4 regions of the Shewanella sp. ZOR0012 genome follow, and region 4 is predicted to be linked to each of the others. Evidence: predicted binding sites of a transcription regulator. Region 4 holds the regulator's gene; each other region holds the start of a gene.

Region 1 (4,408 bases), 1.8 Mb from region 4:
AATCCATTTTTCCGATGGCCCACTCTGTCACAGAACGTAGCGCGACAATCCTCGCCTGCAAGCTATGGCGTTTAATGGAGCTAAATCGATATAAAATGAATCTATCTGTCATATCATTATGAATAACATCAAGCCTAGCTTTTTGTTAAGTGCCTAAGCTTTTTATGAATTAGAATCCTAAAAAACTTAATTACATAACCCCATATACTCATAAGTCAGATCTTGCACCTCGTTTTTATCTGTGAAGCATCCATATCCTGAATAGCCACGTATAGGCGTCCGCAAGCGACAAATTTTCCCACCGCCCTCATCTAGAACACCTGCCCAATGGCCATATATTTCATCATTAGACAGAGGAGTTTGTGTAGTGGCTTGAGTTTTGTTTAGTTCAAAAAATTGCACTAGGCATGGATCAACCTTATCCCCATAAAATCGCACTGAATTATCACTACCTGATGGTGTGAAAAGGTCACTAATTGAAACACCTCCAGCATAAGAAAGATCTGGCTCTAATTCAAAAATAAAACTTATATTTTTATTCCCTTCCCTATAATATTCACCTACATATGAAACACTAAAAGTTAGTCTATTATCTGGAGCAACACGGTAATCATTTTTGTCATAAATCACATGCACAAATATTTTTCTAGCATTACTATGATTAAAAATAATATCAACATCAGTAAGCTCTAGATTCAGCCCTGTCAGATCTTTATCCTTAAAGTCACCAACAAACTGCGTCCAAGTTAGATCCTTTAAACTTGCCTTCATTAAAGCACCAAGCTCATTTAACACTCGTTGTTTATAATCTTTTGATGTAAAAAAATCAGTTGGGAAAGATGACATACTACACTGGGCATTTTTATTATAATCAAACTTTTGATCAAACTTTGCAGATGGCGTTTTCTTATTTAAATTGCTGTTATCATATTCTCCAGCATAAGTCACAATTGATTTCGAACTAAGTTGAATGAATGAATTATCAATTTGATAAAATATGTCTAAATCATTCTTCTCACCTTGTGTTAATGGTAATGACTTTATCTCACTGCCACCCAATTTTCCCGTGGATTGGACAATAAACTTGCTTGCAATTTTTGCAGTGGGATTTACTACAATCATTTTTTCATTTTGCTTATAACAACCCTTTTCGTCTTGAGAAGCCCCTCCTTTTGATGTTGTAAAATTACAGTTATTCGAAAGAGCCTCTTTTTTCACTAAGCTAATAAAATCTGCATTGCTACAATTATGACATACGTATGCTGCAGTCTTTGAGGTTATGGAACCATATGAAAAAAAGCTGATAAGCGGAAAAATTAAAAAAACACCATGAAAAAACTTTAACATCCTCATTTACAATTTCGTCCAAACTCTATTAAAGATATAATATTGCCATGTAGCCTTAGTACATAAAATACATCATTAGTATAAAAATCACGACCACTGTGAAGATGAAAAATTATCTTTTAAAAAATAAATGTAGAATCTTTAATTCACCTACAAATTGCTCTTGCTTTAAATGACTTGAATGAGAGTTATCAGAACGCGAGACAGTATCCAAGGCAATAAATTGAGTTAATTTAATTCAAGAATGGCATGTTTCGGACGAGATAAGTCATCCCGTAGTGCTTGGGTGGTACTCAGCAGTGATAGTTTTCGAACTAACACCAATAAGTAGCTATCAGCTAAGGTGAAAATTCTGGACAGAAAATATTACTACCCATTCTAAACCAACAACATCATACCCTCTCGGACTCCTCCAAAGCCATTATGCTGTTTCTCACAATTTTCTAATGGCAACTCTTACCGAATCGCAGGTAAAAATTGCCTATCTCGCTTATATCAGCAAATACTCCCGCCAATACGACATTTAAAAATTACACTAATAATCAGTAGATTAACCAAGAATTTCAAAGTTGGCATTAAGCTCGCAATATCTCCTTTGTGAGTTTATTGCGGGATTGAGTGATAACGGTATGTAAGACGCAACTTAGCACATTCAACTTACTTCACTAGCTCTCAACAACGAACTCCACTAGCTCACTCGACGTAAACATGCAGAGTGAGAGAAGACAGAAAAACCGAAATAAGACAAAGGAGGCGGCTATGTTAGGTTGGACCTTAATGTTTCTGGTTGTGGCCATTATCGCCGGACTGTTTGGATTTACGGGGATCGCTGGCGCCGCAGCGGGGATCGCAAAGATTATTTTCTTCCTATTTATTGTATTACTTGTGATTTCCCTGCTGGTCAATGCCCTTAAGGGCAAGGCACCACGCGCTTAAATTGGATAAAAGGAGAATCAATATGAAACCTATGACCTCAATATGAAACCTATGACCATAATTACCACTGCATTTTTAGCCTTATTATTAACCTTTGGATTGTCAGCCTGTAGCGACAACCACGCCGAGGATGCAGGCGAAAAAATCGATGAAGCCATCACTGATACCGGCAATGCAATTGAAGATGCCTGTGAAGAACTGAAAGAAGGCGTTAAAGCGAAAGATACGCGCTGCTAAAACGGATGACAGCGAGTAGTGAGTCCCACAAACGAGCCTATCAGGATAACCACAGTTCAATTGAGTACCACCGAGCCACTTTATCGCGACAGTCATTGGTTACGATAAAGTGGGTTTCCCTGAGGCTCGCCGTTTATCGATGGAGGAGATGCCAATGCTGAGTAGGATCCACATTAAGTATTTCTACCTGTTCGGAGCGCTGTTATTTGGCTATTTCGCCGTAACGGGGCACTCCCCTATCCTCACCTTTATTTGGGCATGGAGCAGCCTATCCCTCGCCCTTGTCGGCTCGGCCTATTGGTTTAATCTCGCCAGTATTTTTAGAAAACGTCAGGATGGTTCCATCCCTTGGTATATTCGTTGGGGCTTTATTCCATTTTTACTAGGATGCCGACTCTATAATCTCTGGGCGCGGCGCCGTGATAGCGTGCCTTCAATGCAAGCCATTGATAAATATCTGTACTTGGGTAGCCGCTTAAGCGCTGCCGATTTACCTAAACTAAATCGTTATGGCATTACCGCCATTTTAGATGTCACCGCCGAATTTGACGGCCTCGATGTGTCCCTGTATGAGGATCATATCGACTATCTGAATATCCCTATTCTTGACCACAGTGTGCCGACTAGCGCCCAATTAAATCAGGCGATTAACTGGTTACACCGTCAAGTACGCGCCCAAAAGCGGGTATTAATCCACTGTGCGCTCGGCCGCGGGCGATCCGTAATGGTGCTGGCCGCTTATCTTGTGTGCCGCCGCCCCGAGCTCAGCTTTGCCGAGGTGCTGCAACAGATTAAAAGCATTCGTAAAACCGCAGGGTTAAATCGCTGGCAACTTAAAGCGCTGGAGCAGATGTACACTCAAGGGGAAATCAAACTGCATAAGCGAGCCTGGATTATCGCCAATCCCGTCTCTGGCGCGGGTAAATGGCAGACCCATGGCGAACAAATTTGTACTGAACTGAAACGCTATTTTGAGGTGCAGTTAGCGCTCACCACGCCAGAGATTAGCGCCCAAACCCAAGCGAAAAAAGCCCGGCTTCAGGGCGCCGATATCATCATCGCTTGCGGGGGCGATGGCACAGTCACTGAGGTCGCTGCGGAGATTATCGACACCGATATCACCTTAGGCATTATCCCGTTAGGCACCACCAATGCCCTGTCACACGCCCTCTTTGGTTTAAGCAGTAAGCTGAATGCTGTCTCCCAAGCCCTTGATAATATTATCCAAGGCCAGACACAGACCATAGACACGGCGCGTTGCAATGAGCGACTGGTGTTGCTGCTGGTCGGCATTGGGTTTGAGCAGCAAATGATTGAGTCGGCGAGCCGCGAGCGTAAAAATGCTCTCGGCCAACTCGCCTACCTCGATGGTTTGTGGCGCGCGGTGAACACCAACACCAACCTCGAGTTGCAGCTAACTTTAGATGACCAAGCCCCAATGACAGTGCAAACCCACAGCCTAGTGGTTGCCAATGCCGCGCCTTTTACCAGCTTACTCGCCCAAGGTAAGGGCAAACCCAATATGACCGACGGCTTGTTGGATATCACTTGGTTAGATTCAAATAATGAGCCGAATGAACAGCTTATCAGTTTGGCTGAACTGGCTTTTACCGGCTGGATTAAAGAGGCCGCCAATAGCGACTCTGGAACCTCGGCCAACACAGGCAAAGTGAAACATGCCCACGCGAAAAAGGTGAAGATCAGCAGTCAGCCCCAATGCAAGTATGTGATTGATGGCGAGATTTGTGAGCCGGAGGAACTCAATATTGATATCCTGCCCGCCTCTTTGAAGGTGTTTGTGCCTTATCAAGAATCGACTGAAAATGCTATCGACCCAAAAATCACGTAAATGACACTATCGCGATGTTTATTAAGATAAAAACAGCAA
Region 2 (4,408 bases), 1.7 Mb from region 4:
CTGTTTGCCATTGTTGCCCTGCTACGTGCGGTTGCCACGGGTTCATTCGATCTCTTTAGCTTAGGTGTATTGCCCGTGTTGTTTGGCATACTGACGCAAGCACCTTGGTCTAGCTTAGTGCTCAAAATTTACCTTGGATTACAAACATTAGGCCTGTCAGCACTCGGTGTCACAGCCATTATCGCCTATCAGATTACACCTCAAGACGTTAAAGTGGTGGTAGAGGGTCATAACATCCCGATGTTACCGCTGGTGCTGTCTATCATTGCCCTGCTATTAGTAGAGTATTGGATCGCATTTTCACGGGTAACCCGTGATTATTTAACTGCAAAATTGAAAGCTTGATTTAATGTGTTGCGAAGCAGTTATTTCTCGCCTAAGTTAACGCCTTTCTAAAAAAGCCCAATAGCTTGTGACTATGACTCATTTATCGCCTAACGAATTATCGATGCTTATTATTGAGCCATCGGAAACCCAGCGCCGCATTATCATCAAGCGCTTACAGCAAGAAGGCATTGTTAGCATCGAAAATGCTGCCAATATTGAAGAGGCTAAAAGACTCATTGCTCGACACAAACCCGATCTCATTGCCAGTGCAATGCATTTTGAAGATGGAACAGCGACCGAGTTTTTGAACTACCTGCGCAGCAAAAGTGAATATAAAGATATTCAATTTATGCTGATCTCAAGTGAATGTCGCCGTGAACAATTGGAGATTTTCCGCCAGTCTGGCGTAGTCGCGATTCTGCCAAAACCTTTTAATGCCGAACACTTAGGCAAGGCGCTAAATGCGACCATCGATTTGCTCAGCCACGATGAACTCGACTTAAGCCACTTCGATGTGCACGATGTACGCGTGCTTGTGGTTGATGACAGTCGCATGGCACGTAATGTGATCAAGCGAACTATTGGTAATTTGGGGATAAAACTGATTACCGAAGCAGAAGATGGTGCGCAAGCCATTGAATTAATGCGTCATAATATGTTTGATTTAATTATCACTGATTACAATATGCCCAGCGTTGATGGACTGGCATTAACGCAATTTATCCGCAATGAAAGTCAACAATCCCACGTGCCTATTTTAATGGTCTCGTCTGAGGCTAACGATACACATTTAAGTAATGTATCTCAGGCTGGGGTGAATGCCCTGTGTGACAAGCCCTTCGAACCCAAATTGGTTAAGCAACTCTTATATCAGTTGCTCGAAGAATAAAACCTAAGTCACGAATGGCGCAAATACCCTCCAATTTTGTTACTTCGATGACACAAGCCCGCAGCAAAGGGCTTTCCAACGCTTTAACCTTGTGGCATGTTAGGCTCGCTGACTTACATAAATCTACGGAAAGAAGAGACAATAAAAATGAACAAAACTGAACTTATCGCCAAAATTGCAGAAAATGCCGATATCACCAAAGCTGAAGCAGCACGAGCATTGAAATCTTTCGAAGCGGCGATTACTGAATCAATGAAAAACGGTGACAAAATCTCTATCGTCGGATTTGGCTCCTTTGAAACAGCGACTCGTGCAGCTCGTACTGGTCGTAACCCACAAACGGGCAAAGAAATCCAAATTGCGGAAGCGACTGTACCTAAGTTTAAAGCGGGTAAAACCCTGCGTGATAGTGTGAACTAATTCGCTCGACATTGATTTTATAAAACGCCTCCTCTGTGAGGCGTTTTTTTGCCCTCACGAAAGCATGAAAGATGATTTTTTGCACAAACACAGTGCGTTCACCGCTCTATTTTTGAGCATTTTAAAACATTTAATTAACATAAATTATGTAACCAATTGTTTTTAAAGATGTTCAAATAATGGCATGTGATTAGCAACTCCCTTATCAGAAAAAACCATGATGCACCAATGTCGCCGTATTTAAGTGGCATGAGTGAATCGATAAATAAGTCAATCGAGGGGATGAGTATGAGAAAATCACTGTACAGCGTTTTGGCATTATCGACGGGATTATTACTAACCACTAACGTCTTTGCGGCGGTATCCGGCAATATTGGCGGCACATCAAACTATCTATGGCGCGGAGTGACTCAAACCAATGATGCGGTCGCGATCCAAGGCGGTCTTGACTACAGTCATGACTCAGGATTTTATGCGGGTACGTGGGCATCAAATGTCGATTTTGGCAATGACACTAGCTACGAGTTAGACCTCTATGCTGGTTACGGTGGCAACATCACCGACGATCTCAGCTATGATTTTGGCTATCTCTATTATGCCTACCCCGATGCCGAAGGCAGCATCGATTTTGGTGAGCTCCACGGGGCTATTACCTGGAAGTGGGTCGAACTCAGTTATTCCCACGTGATCAATGCGGGTGATGACGTAGCGGCGGAACCACTCGATAACAAAGATATGAGTTATCTTGCCGCCACAGCATCTTTCCCTTTAACCGAGAAACTTAGCCTGTCATTCCACTATGGCTACTCCACGGGCGATGTGGTTGAAGCTTGGTTTGGTGAGGATAACTATGCCGATTACAACGTAACACTTAGTGCAGATACCAGCATGGGCACAGTCTCTTTTATGGTATCAGATACTGATCTGGCTGATGACGATGCTAAAATCGCTTTAGGTTACTCCTATAGCTTTGATTTATAAAACAAAGAACTAAGAAACACGCCGCGTTAATCGCGGCGTTTTTTATTAAGCGATCACCGCCCGATTCGACTTACGTGCTAACACCATTTTCTCAATATATTCCACAATAGGCTCAGTTACCGAAATACCCGTAGTTTGCTCAATACCTTCGATACCAGGAGCTGAGTTCACCTCAAGGATCAACGGGCCACGATTCGAACGTAAAATATCCACGCCTGCAACGACTAATCCCATCGCTTTAACAGCGGCAACGGCCATCTTGCGCTCTTCTGGCGTAATTTTCACTTTTTCACCACAGCCGCCTAAGTGTAAGTTTGAACGAAAATCGCCCTCTGGCCCCTGACGCTTCATCGAGGCCACCACTTTATCACCCACCACAAAACAGCGAATATCACTGCCGTTGGACTCTTGAATATACTCTTGCACCAAAATATTGGCTTTGAGCCCTAAAAAGGCTTCAATCACGCTCTCAGCGGCGGTTTTCGTTTCCGCTAATACCACCCCAATCCCCTGCGTACCTTCGAGTAACTTGATCACTAAAGGAGCACCGCCCACCATATTAATGAGATCAGGAATATCATTGGGTTTATTGGCAAATCCAGTGATAGGCATACCAATGCCTTTACGTGAAAGTAATTGCAGAGCACGTAACTTATCCCGCGAGCGTGCTATCGAAATTGAATCGTTGGCGGCAAATACACCCATCATTTCAAACTGGCGCACGACTGCGCAGCCATAAAAGGTCACACTGGCATGAATACGCGGAATAATGGCATCAAACCCTGTTAATTCTTCTCCCTGATAATGAATGCTAGGTTTAACGGAATTAATATTCATGTAGCAATTCAAGGTATTAATCACCACAGCCTCATGACCACGGCTTTCACAGGCGGCCACTAAACGTCGGGTGGAATACAATTCTGGAAACTGAGATAAAATACCGATTTTCATTACCAAATGACCAAATTAAACACAGTGATTGAAGCTCTGAGCACATTGCATCAGAAAGGGGCGCTGATATTTGTCTATTGCTCAGTGTAAAGCAAGAAAATATTCCTCACCAGACGAAAACCTAAGCCTTAGTCAAACGTAAGATAATCTTCACAATTTAGTGACTAACGGTGTAATGAACCTTGCTTCAAATTCGCTTGCCTCTAGAGGACGAGAAAAGAAGTATCCCTGTAATAGATTGCAGTGCCTTACTGTACAAAACTCCGCTTGCTCGAGGGTTTCAATTCCCTCGGCAACAGAGGTGACGTTAAAGCCATAGGCAAAGTTAAGCAACGCTGTGAGTAAACGAGTGTCCTTTTCGTCCTTATCGTAGGAAGCAATAAAACTTTTATCGATTTTTAACACGCTGATGGGGAACAACTTTATATGTTCAAGGGATGAAAATCCGGTACCAAAATCGTCCAACGCAAATCGCACTCCAAGTTGGGCTATTTTATCGAGGATCTTGGCATGTTCGTGGGGTTCTTCAATCAAACAGTTTTCGGTAATTTCCAACTCAAGTGCACTTGGCGCTAGCCCTGTCACGTTAAGAACATGGGCGATTTTCTCATATAAGTTGATATGCCCAATTTGAGATGCAGATAAGTTCACGGCAATGGTAAAGCGATGCCCTGTTGGTGCTAATTGGCTCAGCCAATATTGGGCCTGTCGGCAGGCTTCATACAATACCCAGTCACCGATTTCTTCCATTAACCCAATTTCTTCCGCTATGGGCAGAAATTGGTCAGGAGAAATCAAACCATCTTCGGGATGCTGCCAACGAATTAACGCTTCCATTCC
Region 3 (4,408 bases), 610 kb from region 4:
TTAAGTCAAATAAGAAGGTGCCCATCAATAATCCGCCGATACTGAAGATGATATCCCCAAACATACGCATCCATACCAGTCTTTCAACCAGCGGACTATGAATGACCTCTGGCGAGCGGGCATACCAATAGCCGTGGTCGATGACCGCAAAAAACTGCGTAATCCCTACAGGTAATAGTGACATAAACACCATAGCCGCTAGGCCAATATTGAGGCTCCAGAAGGCGCCTTTGAGCATTTTGTCATTCCACTGCATATTGCCAGTTAGACCGCGCAGACAGAAAAGCATTAATCCCATGCCGAGCATGCCATAAACCCCCATAAAGGCGGCGTGACCATGTGTGGCAGTGGTATTTAACCCTTGAATGTAATAGAGCGAGATTGGCGGGTTGATTAAGAAGCCTAGCATACCGGCACCGACTAAGTTCCAAAACGCGGTAGCCACAAAGAACATAATCGCCCAGTGATAACGCTGCATCCATGGACTGGCTTTACGCAAGCGGTAGGTTTCCATTGCTTCAAAACCTATGATGGCTAAAGGCACCACTTCTAAGGCCGAGAAAATTGCGCCCCAGGCGATAACCGAGGTTGGTGTGCCAGTAAAATAGAGGTGGTGTAAAGTGCCGATTAAACCACCGGTTAAGAAGATTACCGTTGTAAACAAGACCGCACCGTTGGCGCTACGGCCACGGATTAAGCCCAAACGTACCAGCATTAAGGCGATAACGGCAGTCGCAAAGGTTTCGAAGAAGCCCTCAACCCACAGATGTACTACCCACCAACGCCAGTATTCTGCAATCGCTAAGTTGGAGTGTTTGCCCATAAAGAGGCCGGCGCCATAGAACAAACCAATTGCGACGCAGGAGGCATAGAGTACCCAAATAACAGGGCGCATCTCGCCTTGAACTTTGAGGGCGGGTTTGATGGCGGCGGTGACTAGGGCGAGCCAAATCAATAACCCAACGAGGAGTAAGATTTGCCATACTCGACCAAGATCTATGTATTCATATCCTTGATGGCCAAAGAGAAAGTTCATATCGAGGTCAAAATACTGTTGTACCCCAATCCATTCGCCCGCCATTGAACCGAGCACAACCACCACTAAGGCTACCCAGAGTACGTTAACGCCTATTCGTTGATATTTGGGTTCATAGCCCGATAACGCAGGTGCAATATACAGCCCTGTACCTAACCAAGCAGTTGCGATCCAAAATACGGCTAATTGGGTGTGCCAAGTACGCGTTACTGAATAGGGGAGTATTTCCGCAATAGGTAAACCATAAAACTCTTGGCCTTCTACCGCATAGTGAGCGGTAATACCTCCGAGTAAAATTTGCAGTAAAAAGAGACCTATCGCCGTAATGAAGTATTTGCCGACGGCTTTTTGTGAAGCGGTTGGTTTAGTGAAAAACAGCGGGTCTTGTTCCGACGGCTTAGGCAGGCTTTCGTGCTTACCGCTGGCATGGTGCCATAGCAATCCACCAATACCCGCTATCAGGGTCACGATACTGAGTATCGACCAGACAATATTATCCGAGGTGGGAGTATTGCCTAATTGAGGATCGAACGGCCAGTTATTGGTGTATGTATAGGGGGCATCGGGGCGTTCAGTGATGGCAGCCCAAGCCCCCCAAAATAGGAACGCATTAAGTTGTTCACGGCGTGTAACATCGGGCACTGTGCCCTCTTTCATGGCGTATTGTTCGCGTAGTGAACTGAGTTTAGGGTCATCACCAAACAAGGATAAATAGTGTTGATTAACCGTGCGAATTGCTTCTACCCGTGTGGTCGATAGCCTGATAAGCTGAGTACCATCGATCTGTTGTTCAACACTGTTATGGCGTAAATCATCCCTTAATGCTTGTTCAAGCCCCGCTTTTTCTTGGGAACCTAGTTGCTCGAAAGGCGTTTGATATTGTTGCTTGGCGCGCAGGTCGAGCCAAGCTTGGGCTTCTCTATGTAACCAGTCTGCGGTCCAATCGGGGGCGACATAGGAGCCATGTCCCCAAATCGAACCGAGTTGATGGCCGCCCATTGAGCGCCATACTAATTGACCTTGTTCTATATCATGTTCACTAAAGATAACTTGGCCATTCACATCGACAAATGCACTGGGAATGGGTGGTTTTTCTCGATAAATTTCACTGCCTACGCTCAGTAGTACAGTAAATGAGGCAATCAACACTAATAATAGTGCGATAGCGGTGAGTTTTTGTTTGCTCATAAATCCCCTTAATCCAACGTCATTTTGATACCTGTAATTTGCTATTGCGCAATATGTGCCAAGTATTTTTGTTATTGAAAATAAAGGAAAAAAATTTAATTTAAATTCTTAGTAGTGTCTTTTTGATAGCAATAAAGGTTGTCATAATGACATTAATTGTCTTTATAACAGTCATTGGTGGGCCAATGTTGATAACACAATGAACTATTCAATTTAATGTGCTCTTTCAAGGTATTGCGGCGATAAATATAGTTAGGTGTATGTTTTTATCGATATAGTGTCTTTTTAGATGGTTACCGATATTTTTTTGATTAAAAATGGAAAGTTTGTGTCGGATTTATTTTTTAAAGAACTTGATAAATATAGGCTTTATTTTATTTATGCTTATAGTTTGATGTTCTGGTTGTATTTGTCTTTTTATGTGTTTTTATCTGAAAATTAGCCTAAAGTTACTGTTGATGATTATTTTAGTGTAGATTATTGAAATTTAATATTTAAAACTCCAATAATCTGCATTTTTTATGCTAGTATAGAAACACTGAAATTTTTAATTGAGTCATTTTTAATCTAGGTGTTTTTGCTATCGTTTAGCTGAGCCAGCAGCATTTAAGGAGGCATGTGTGGATGCAGATTCCATCAATAGTTTTTTTCTGATCGGTGCCTTACTTACTGCCGTGAGTGTTTTGCTTAGTCCCATGTCATCCCGTCTTGGGATTCCTATCTTATTAATTTTCCTCGCCGTAGGTATTCTTGCTGGTGAAGATGGTCCCGGCGGTATTCTCTTCGATGATTATTCAACCGCTTATCTTGTCAGTAACTTAGCCTTAGCCATTATTTTGCTCGATGGCGGTATGCGCACTCGGGTCGCGAGCTTCAGGGTCGCACTGTGGCCTGCGTTATCCTTGGCAACCTTTGGGGTGGCGATCACCACCAGTATCACAGGCATTATGGCTGCGTGGCTATTTGACTTACATTGGCTACAAGGTTTGCTTGTGGGAGCTATTGTCGGCTCTACCGATGCGGCGGCGGTATTCTCACTGTTAAAGGGACGCAGCCTTAATGAGCGGGTTGGAGCAACGCTGGAAATCGAATCGGGTAGTAACGACCCTATGGCGGTATTTTTAACTGTCACCTTGATTGCCATTCTCGGCAATGTCGATGCCGAGCTCTCTGCAAGCTTTATGCTGATTAGCTTTATTAAACAATTTGGGCTGGGAATTTTATTAGGCTTGGGTGGTGGCTGGCTGCTATGGAAATTGGTGAACTTAAGTCAACTCGCTGAAGGTCTATATTCGATTCTCGTGCTCAGTGGCGGCCTTATTATTTACGCTGCATCGAACAAGCTAGGTGGCAGTGGCATTCTGTCGATTTACTTAGTTGGCCTATTCCTCGGTAATAAGCCAACTCGTGGACGTCATGCGATATTAAACGTATTGGATGGAATGACTTGGGTGAGTCAAATCGGCATGTTTCTCGTCTTGGGACTACTCCTAACCCCCTCGGATCTATTAGATATTTGGCTGCCGGGCTTAGCACTGGCCTTTGGGATGATCCTGTTTGCCAGACCTTTAGCGGTATGGCTAAGTTTGCTGCCCTTTAAGAGTTTTAGCAGCCGTGACCGCTGGTTTATCTCTTGGGTCGGACTTCGTGGTGCCGTGCCGATTATTTTAGCGGTATTCCCAATGATGGCCGGGCTTCCTGGGGCTCAATTGTATTTTAACTTGGCCTTTTTTGTGGTGTTAGTCTCTCTGCTAGTCCAAGGGGCGTCACTCACTACGGCTGCACGCTTAGCAAAGGTAGAATTGCCCCCAAAGCCTTTGCCCGTTTCGCGTTCGGGGGTTGAAATTTACCCGAGCAGCGAATGGGAAGTGTTTGTCTATCGTTTGAGTGAAAGTAAGTGGTGTATTGGTGAACCGCTAAAACGCTTAGCAATGCCCGATGGTACTCGCATTGCGGCAGTATTTCGCAATAACAGGTTATTGCATCCTTCGGGAAGTACGTGCTTAGAGGCGGGTGATATTCTGTGCGTACTCGGGCAGGAAAAGAGCCTTGAAGCATTGAGTAACCTCTTTAGCCAAGCCCCTGAAACCAAGGAGGTACCACGTTTCTTTGGTGACTTCTTTATCGATACCGAGGTTAAATTGGCGGATCTTGCACCTATCTATGGCTTAACATTAGATGATG
Region 4 (4,408 bases):
GGCGCGGGCATGTAAGCCGAGTTTATTGCAGATGGTGACTTGGCGCTCAAGTTTTGGCATGGCTCAACTCTCGATGGCGCGCATTGACTTTATGTTTGCCATTACTAAAACGTTTAGCTAGTTGCTCAGCTACATAGACTGAGCGGTGTTGGCCACCTGTGCAACCAATCGCAATCGTGAGATAGCTACGATTATTGCGCTCTAAATGGGGCAACCAGGTTTCGAGCAAATTCTCGATTTGCCAGATGAACTTATTCACCAGTGGCTGGCGATTTAAAAACTCCGCTACGGGTTCATCTAAACCGGTGAGAGGTCTAAGCTCCGGTTCCCAATGGGGATTTGGCAAAAAGCGCACATCAAACATAAAGTCAGCTTCGGTCGGCATACCATGCTTAAAACCGAAGGACTCGAAGTTGATCACCAGTTCCTTATCGACACTGCCAAGGAGTATTTGCCGCACTTGGTCGCTGAGTTCATAGATATTCAGATTCGAGGTATCTATATAGTGATCCATCTGCTGTGACAGCGGCTCGAGCAATTTGCCTTCAAGCTTGATGGCTTCTTGCAGTGACACTCGGCTCTTAGATAAGGGATGTAAGCGCCGCGTTTCACTGTAGCGTTTGAGCAACACTTTATCGCTGGAGTTTAAGAAGAAGCTGGTGAGTTCAGTGCCCGTAGGCAGGCTGGCAAGCTGTTTAACCAGCACTTTGTCTTGCTCTGGTAAATTGCGCACGTCAACACTGATAGCAACGAGATCGTTACTGCCTTTGAGCTGTTCAAGCAAACTGCCAATCAAAGGCAAAGGCAAATTATCGACACAATAGTAGCCGAGATCTTCAAGCACTCTAAGTGCGACCGATTTGCCTGAGCCTGAACGCCCTGACACTATGACCAGTTTCATCCAATGATTACCTGATAGAGTTCCGTTTCATCATGCGTCTTGCGCAATTGTTTTAATATTTGCTTGTCACTGAGCTTTTCAGCCATGCATGACAAGGTACTTAGGTGCTGCTGACATTGGTCGGCAGGCACGAGTAGTGCAAATAAAATATCGACGGGTTGTTTATCGATAGCATCAAAGGCTATCGGCTCCTCACATTTTATCAATATCGCTATGGGTTGTGTTATATCGGTTAATCGACCATGTGGAATGGCGATACCGTTACCTATACCTGTGCTACCCATCTTTTCGCGCGCCACGAGGCTTTCGAAGATCTCTTGAGATGAGAGGGTGGGGTACTGGGCAGCGGCTAAGTCGCTGATGAGTTCCAGTACCTTTTTCTTACTGCCCGGAGTGGCGCAGGTTGTGCACTCCGGCCGCAGTATGGTACGAAGTTCCATTGCTAGTGTTTTGTTAACTTCTCTTTGTGTTTAATAACCTGACGATCAAGTTTATCAATCAGGACGTCTATGGCAGCATACATATCTGCATGCTCTGAAGTCGCGAAGACTTCACCACCGGTGAGGTTGATTCTCGCTTCGGCAATCTGTTGCATTTTCTCAACATTGAGCACAACGTGCACATTATTGATCTGTTCGAAATGACGTTCAAGTTTTGAAAACTTTTCCTCAACATATGCCCGTAACGATTCAGTAATCTCGATATGGTGTCCACTTAGGTTTATTTGCATAGAAACGTCCTCCGATACTCACAATAGGCTATAAACTTTTACGCTGATTGGAAGGGGGAATAAGCATCGCTTCTCGGTACTTCGCAATGGTTCTGCGCGCAACGTTAATTCCCTGTTCTGCCAGAAGTTGAGCCATCTTGCTGTCGCTTAATGGTTTTTTCTGGTTTTCCGCTGCAACCAGTTTCTTAATGAAAGCTCTGATTGCTGTGGATGAGCACTCACCGCCATCATCCGTCCCGACGTGGCTTGAGAAGAAATATTTTAGTTCAAAAAGTCCTTTTGGGGTATGCATGTATTTTTGTGTGGTCACCCGTGAAATGGTGGACTCATGCATCTCTACCGCCTCGGCGATATCGTTTAGGACCATAGGTTTCATGGCTTCTTCACCGTATTCGAAGAAACCCTGTTGGTATTGCACTATGCAGTTTGCCACCTTGAGCAGTGTTTCGTTACGGCTTTCAAGGCTTTTAATAAACCACTTGGCTTCTTGCAGATGGCCACGAATAAATTGGCTATCAGCTTGATTTTTTGAACTTCGGGCCATTGCTGCATATTGCTGATTTACGTTGATTTTTGGCATGCAGTCAGGGTTTAATTCGACCACCCAACGGCCGTTTTTCTTCGACACCGATACATCGGGGATCACATATTCTTCATCGACAGGGGTGATGAGTAAACCGGGACGAGGGTTCAAGGTTTGGATCAGCGCAATACTGTCCCTTAACTCGTCCTCTTTCAGTTTGGTCTTACGCATTAACAGCCTAAAGTCGCGAGCGGCGATCAGATCTAAATGATCTTTGATCAGCATGCGGGCGTTTTCGATGTGAGGGGTATCAGGCGAAAAATGAGATAGCTGGATCAGTAAACATTCGCTTAAATCCCTTGCCGCGACACCAACGGGGTCGAAATGTTGAATACGCTTGAGCACGGCTTCAACTTCGTCGAGTTCAATCTCGGGATTGCCCATGGCTTCGAGGATATCTTCAGTGCTTTGAGTGAGATAACCTTGATCGTCAATGGCATCAATAATCGCGGTGGCAATGGCTAAATCGGTTTCAGAGAAGGGTGTGAGGTTTTTTTGCCATTCTAAATGTTCGTACAACCCCTCGCTAGTTTCCCCTTGGAAGGGCATGTCATCTTCACGGCTGGCGCCAGAACCTGAGTTTGGCGATGCGGTAAATACTTCATCCCAAGTGGTATCCATGGGTAACTCTTCGGGCAGAGATTCTTTGGTCAGCGACTCGGCAATGTCCACGGTGGAATTATCTTGTTCCTGTGGCTGGGCAGTCGTTTCGCTAAAGTCGGTATCGGCGATATCTTGCTTACGTTCGCTAGGCGCGTCAAATTGCTCCTCTTCCAGCTCGAGAAGAGGATTAGAGTCTAAGGCTTGCTGGATTTCTTGTTGCAGTTCCAATGACGACAGTTGCAGCAGGCGAATGGCCTGCTGAAGTTGTGGCGTCATGGTTAACTGTTGACCCAGTTTGAGCTGGAGTGACGCTTTCATGTTACCGCTGATCCCTAGGTTATTATTGTGAGTTTAGGTCGCTTGATATCATATGGATGGAGCCTAGCGCTCTCAAATTCAAGGCTTATTAGCTTTGTTTTAGTAACTATAGCCTGAATTGTTCACCTAAGTACACAGCCCTAACTTGCTGATTGTCTAAGATCTCTGCGGGTGTGCCCTCGGCAATAAGATTACCGTGACTCACAATGTAAGCATGTTCACAGACGTCTAAGGTCTCGCGCACATTGTGGTCTGTGATAAGTACTCCAAGGCCTCGGCTCTTAAGCTGCTCGATAATTTTCTTGATATCGATAACGGAGATCGGATCAACGCCCGCAAAGGGCTCATCAAGCAGAATAAACTTGGGGTTGGCCGCTAAGGCGCGGGCAATTTCGACGCGGCGACGTTCACCGCCCGATAAGGACATGCCTTGGCTGTCACGAATATGGGTGATATGGAACTCTTCTAGCAGTTGCTCTAGTGCTTCTTCGCGCTGGTCACTATTGAGCTCTTTACGGGTTTGCAGTACCGCCATGATGTTGTCGTGTACGGTTAATTTACGAAAGATACTCGCTTCCTGTGGTAGGTAACCAATACCTTTGCGGGCACGCAGATGCATAGGATCGGCGGTTAAATCATCATCGTCGATAAAGATATGGCCTTTATCGCTTTTAACTAAGCCCACGACCATGTAAAAGGTGGTGGTTTTACCCGCACCGTTAGGGCCGAGTAGACCGACGACTTGACCCGTTTTTACTGTCAGGCTGACATCTTTGACAACCTGGCGGCTTTTATAACTCTTGGCGAGATTCTGTGCTTTTAAGGTGATTTGGGTCATTTAGAATCCTGTTTTTTCACAGGTTTATCTGTTGGTGTATTTTTGAGTTCTTCCTGATAATTATCAGGTTGAATAATGGTAATTACGCGATCATCACCATTGCCGCTACTTTCGGCGATCAGTTTTTGCTGAATAATATCGTAACGAATTAAATTGCCTGTAACTTGACTACCCGCTTGGTCTAGGGTCGCTGTACCAGTTAGGGTCAACGTCCGAGTGGCCATTTCATAGCGAATCTCTTTGGCGCTAGCAGATGCAGGGCGGCCATCATCAAGGATTTGGCTGTAGGTTGCTGGATTTCCTGTAGCCAGTAAGACTTTACTATTTTCGCCTTCGACAGAAAATGCACGGAGTTGATCCGCATGGATTTTAATTGAGCCTTGAACAACTTCAACGGGGCCGAAGAAAATGATCTGATTGTTTTTAATGTCCGCA

What was found. Region 4 encodes sigma-54, which starts transcription at its own class of promoters, with help from an activator protein. Its sites were predicted from a motif close to GTTGGCACGNNNNTNGNNT; they were not measured.
Region 1: a site for sigma-54 is predicted at 1,916-1,934, ahead of L976_RS22760 (DUF1328 domain-containing protein). Genes of this name have one in related genera too.
Region 2: a site for sigma-54 is predicted at 1,815-1,833, ahead of L976_RS09840 (TorF family putative porin). Genes of this name have one in related genera too.
Region 3: a site for sigma-54 is predicted at 2,269-2,287, ahead of L976_RS20085 (nitric-oxide reductase large subunit). Genes of this name have one in related genera too.

Annotation. Positions count from the first base shown of each region.
Region 1 is NZ_JTLE01000094.1:1,765,694-1,770,101, reverse strand. Features, by position in the region: gene L976_RS09450 (hypothetical protein) at 187-1,347, opposite strand; gene L976_RS22760 (DUF1328 domain-containing protein) at 2,107-2,283, shown strand; gene L976_RS09440 (hypothetical protein) at 2,326-2,520, shown strand; gene L976_RS09435 (diacylglycerol kinase family protein) at 2,675-4,369, shown strand; gene L976_RS09430 (hypothetical protein) at 4,362-4,408, opposite strand, start outside.
Region 2 is NZ_JTLE01000094.1:1,880,660-1,885,067, reverse strand. Features, by position in the region: gene L976_RS09855 (hypothetical protein) at 1-345, shown strand, start outside; gene L976_RS09850 (response regulator) at 419-1,216, shown strand; gene L976_RS09845 (HU family DNA-binding protein) at 1,313-1,636, shown strand; gene L976_RS09840 (TorF family putative porin) at 1,925-2,617, shown strand; gene rimK (30S ribosomal protein S6--L-glutamate ligase) at 2,663-3,568, opposite strand; gene L976_RS09830 (putative bifunctional diguanylate cyclase/phosphodiesterase) at 3,719-4,408, opposite strand, start outside.
Region 3 is NZ_JTLE01000094.1:4,186,754-4,191,161, forward strand. Features, by position in the region: gene L976_RS20085 (nitric-oxide reductase large subunit) at 1-2,224, opposite strand, end outside; gene L976_RS20090 (potassium/proton antiporter) at 2,845-4,408, shown strand, end outside.
Region 4 is NZ_JTLE01000094.1:3,574,225-3,578,632, forward strand. Features, by position in the region: gene L976_RS17255 (HPr family phosphocarrier protein) at 1-60, opposite strand, end outside; gene rapZ (RNase adapter RapZ) at 47-901, opposite strand; gene ptsN (PTS IIA-like nitrogen regulatory protein PtsN) at 898-1,341, opposite strand; gene hpf (ribosome hibernation promoting factor) at 1,344-1,631, opposite strand; gene L976_RS17275 (RNA polymerase factor sigma-54) at 1,660-3,135, opposite strand; gene lptB (LPS export ABC transporter ATP-binding protein) at 3,242-3,973, opposite strand; gene lptA (lipopolysaccharide transport periplasmic protein LptA) at 3,970-4,408, opposite strand, start outside.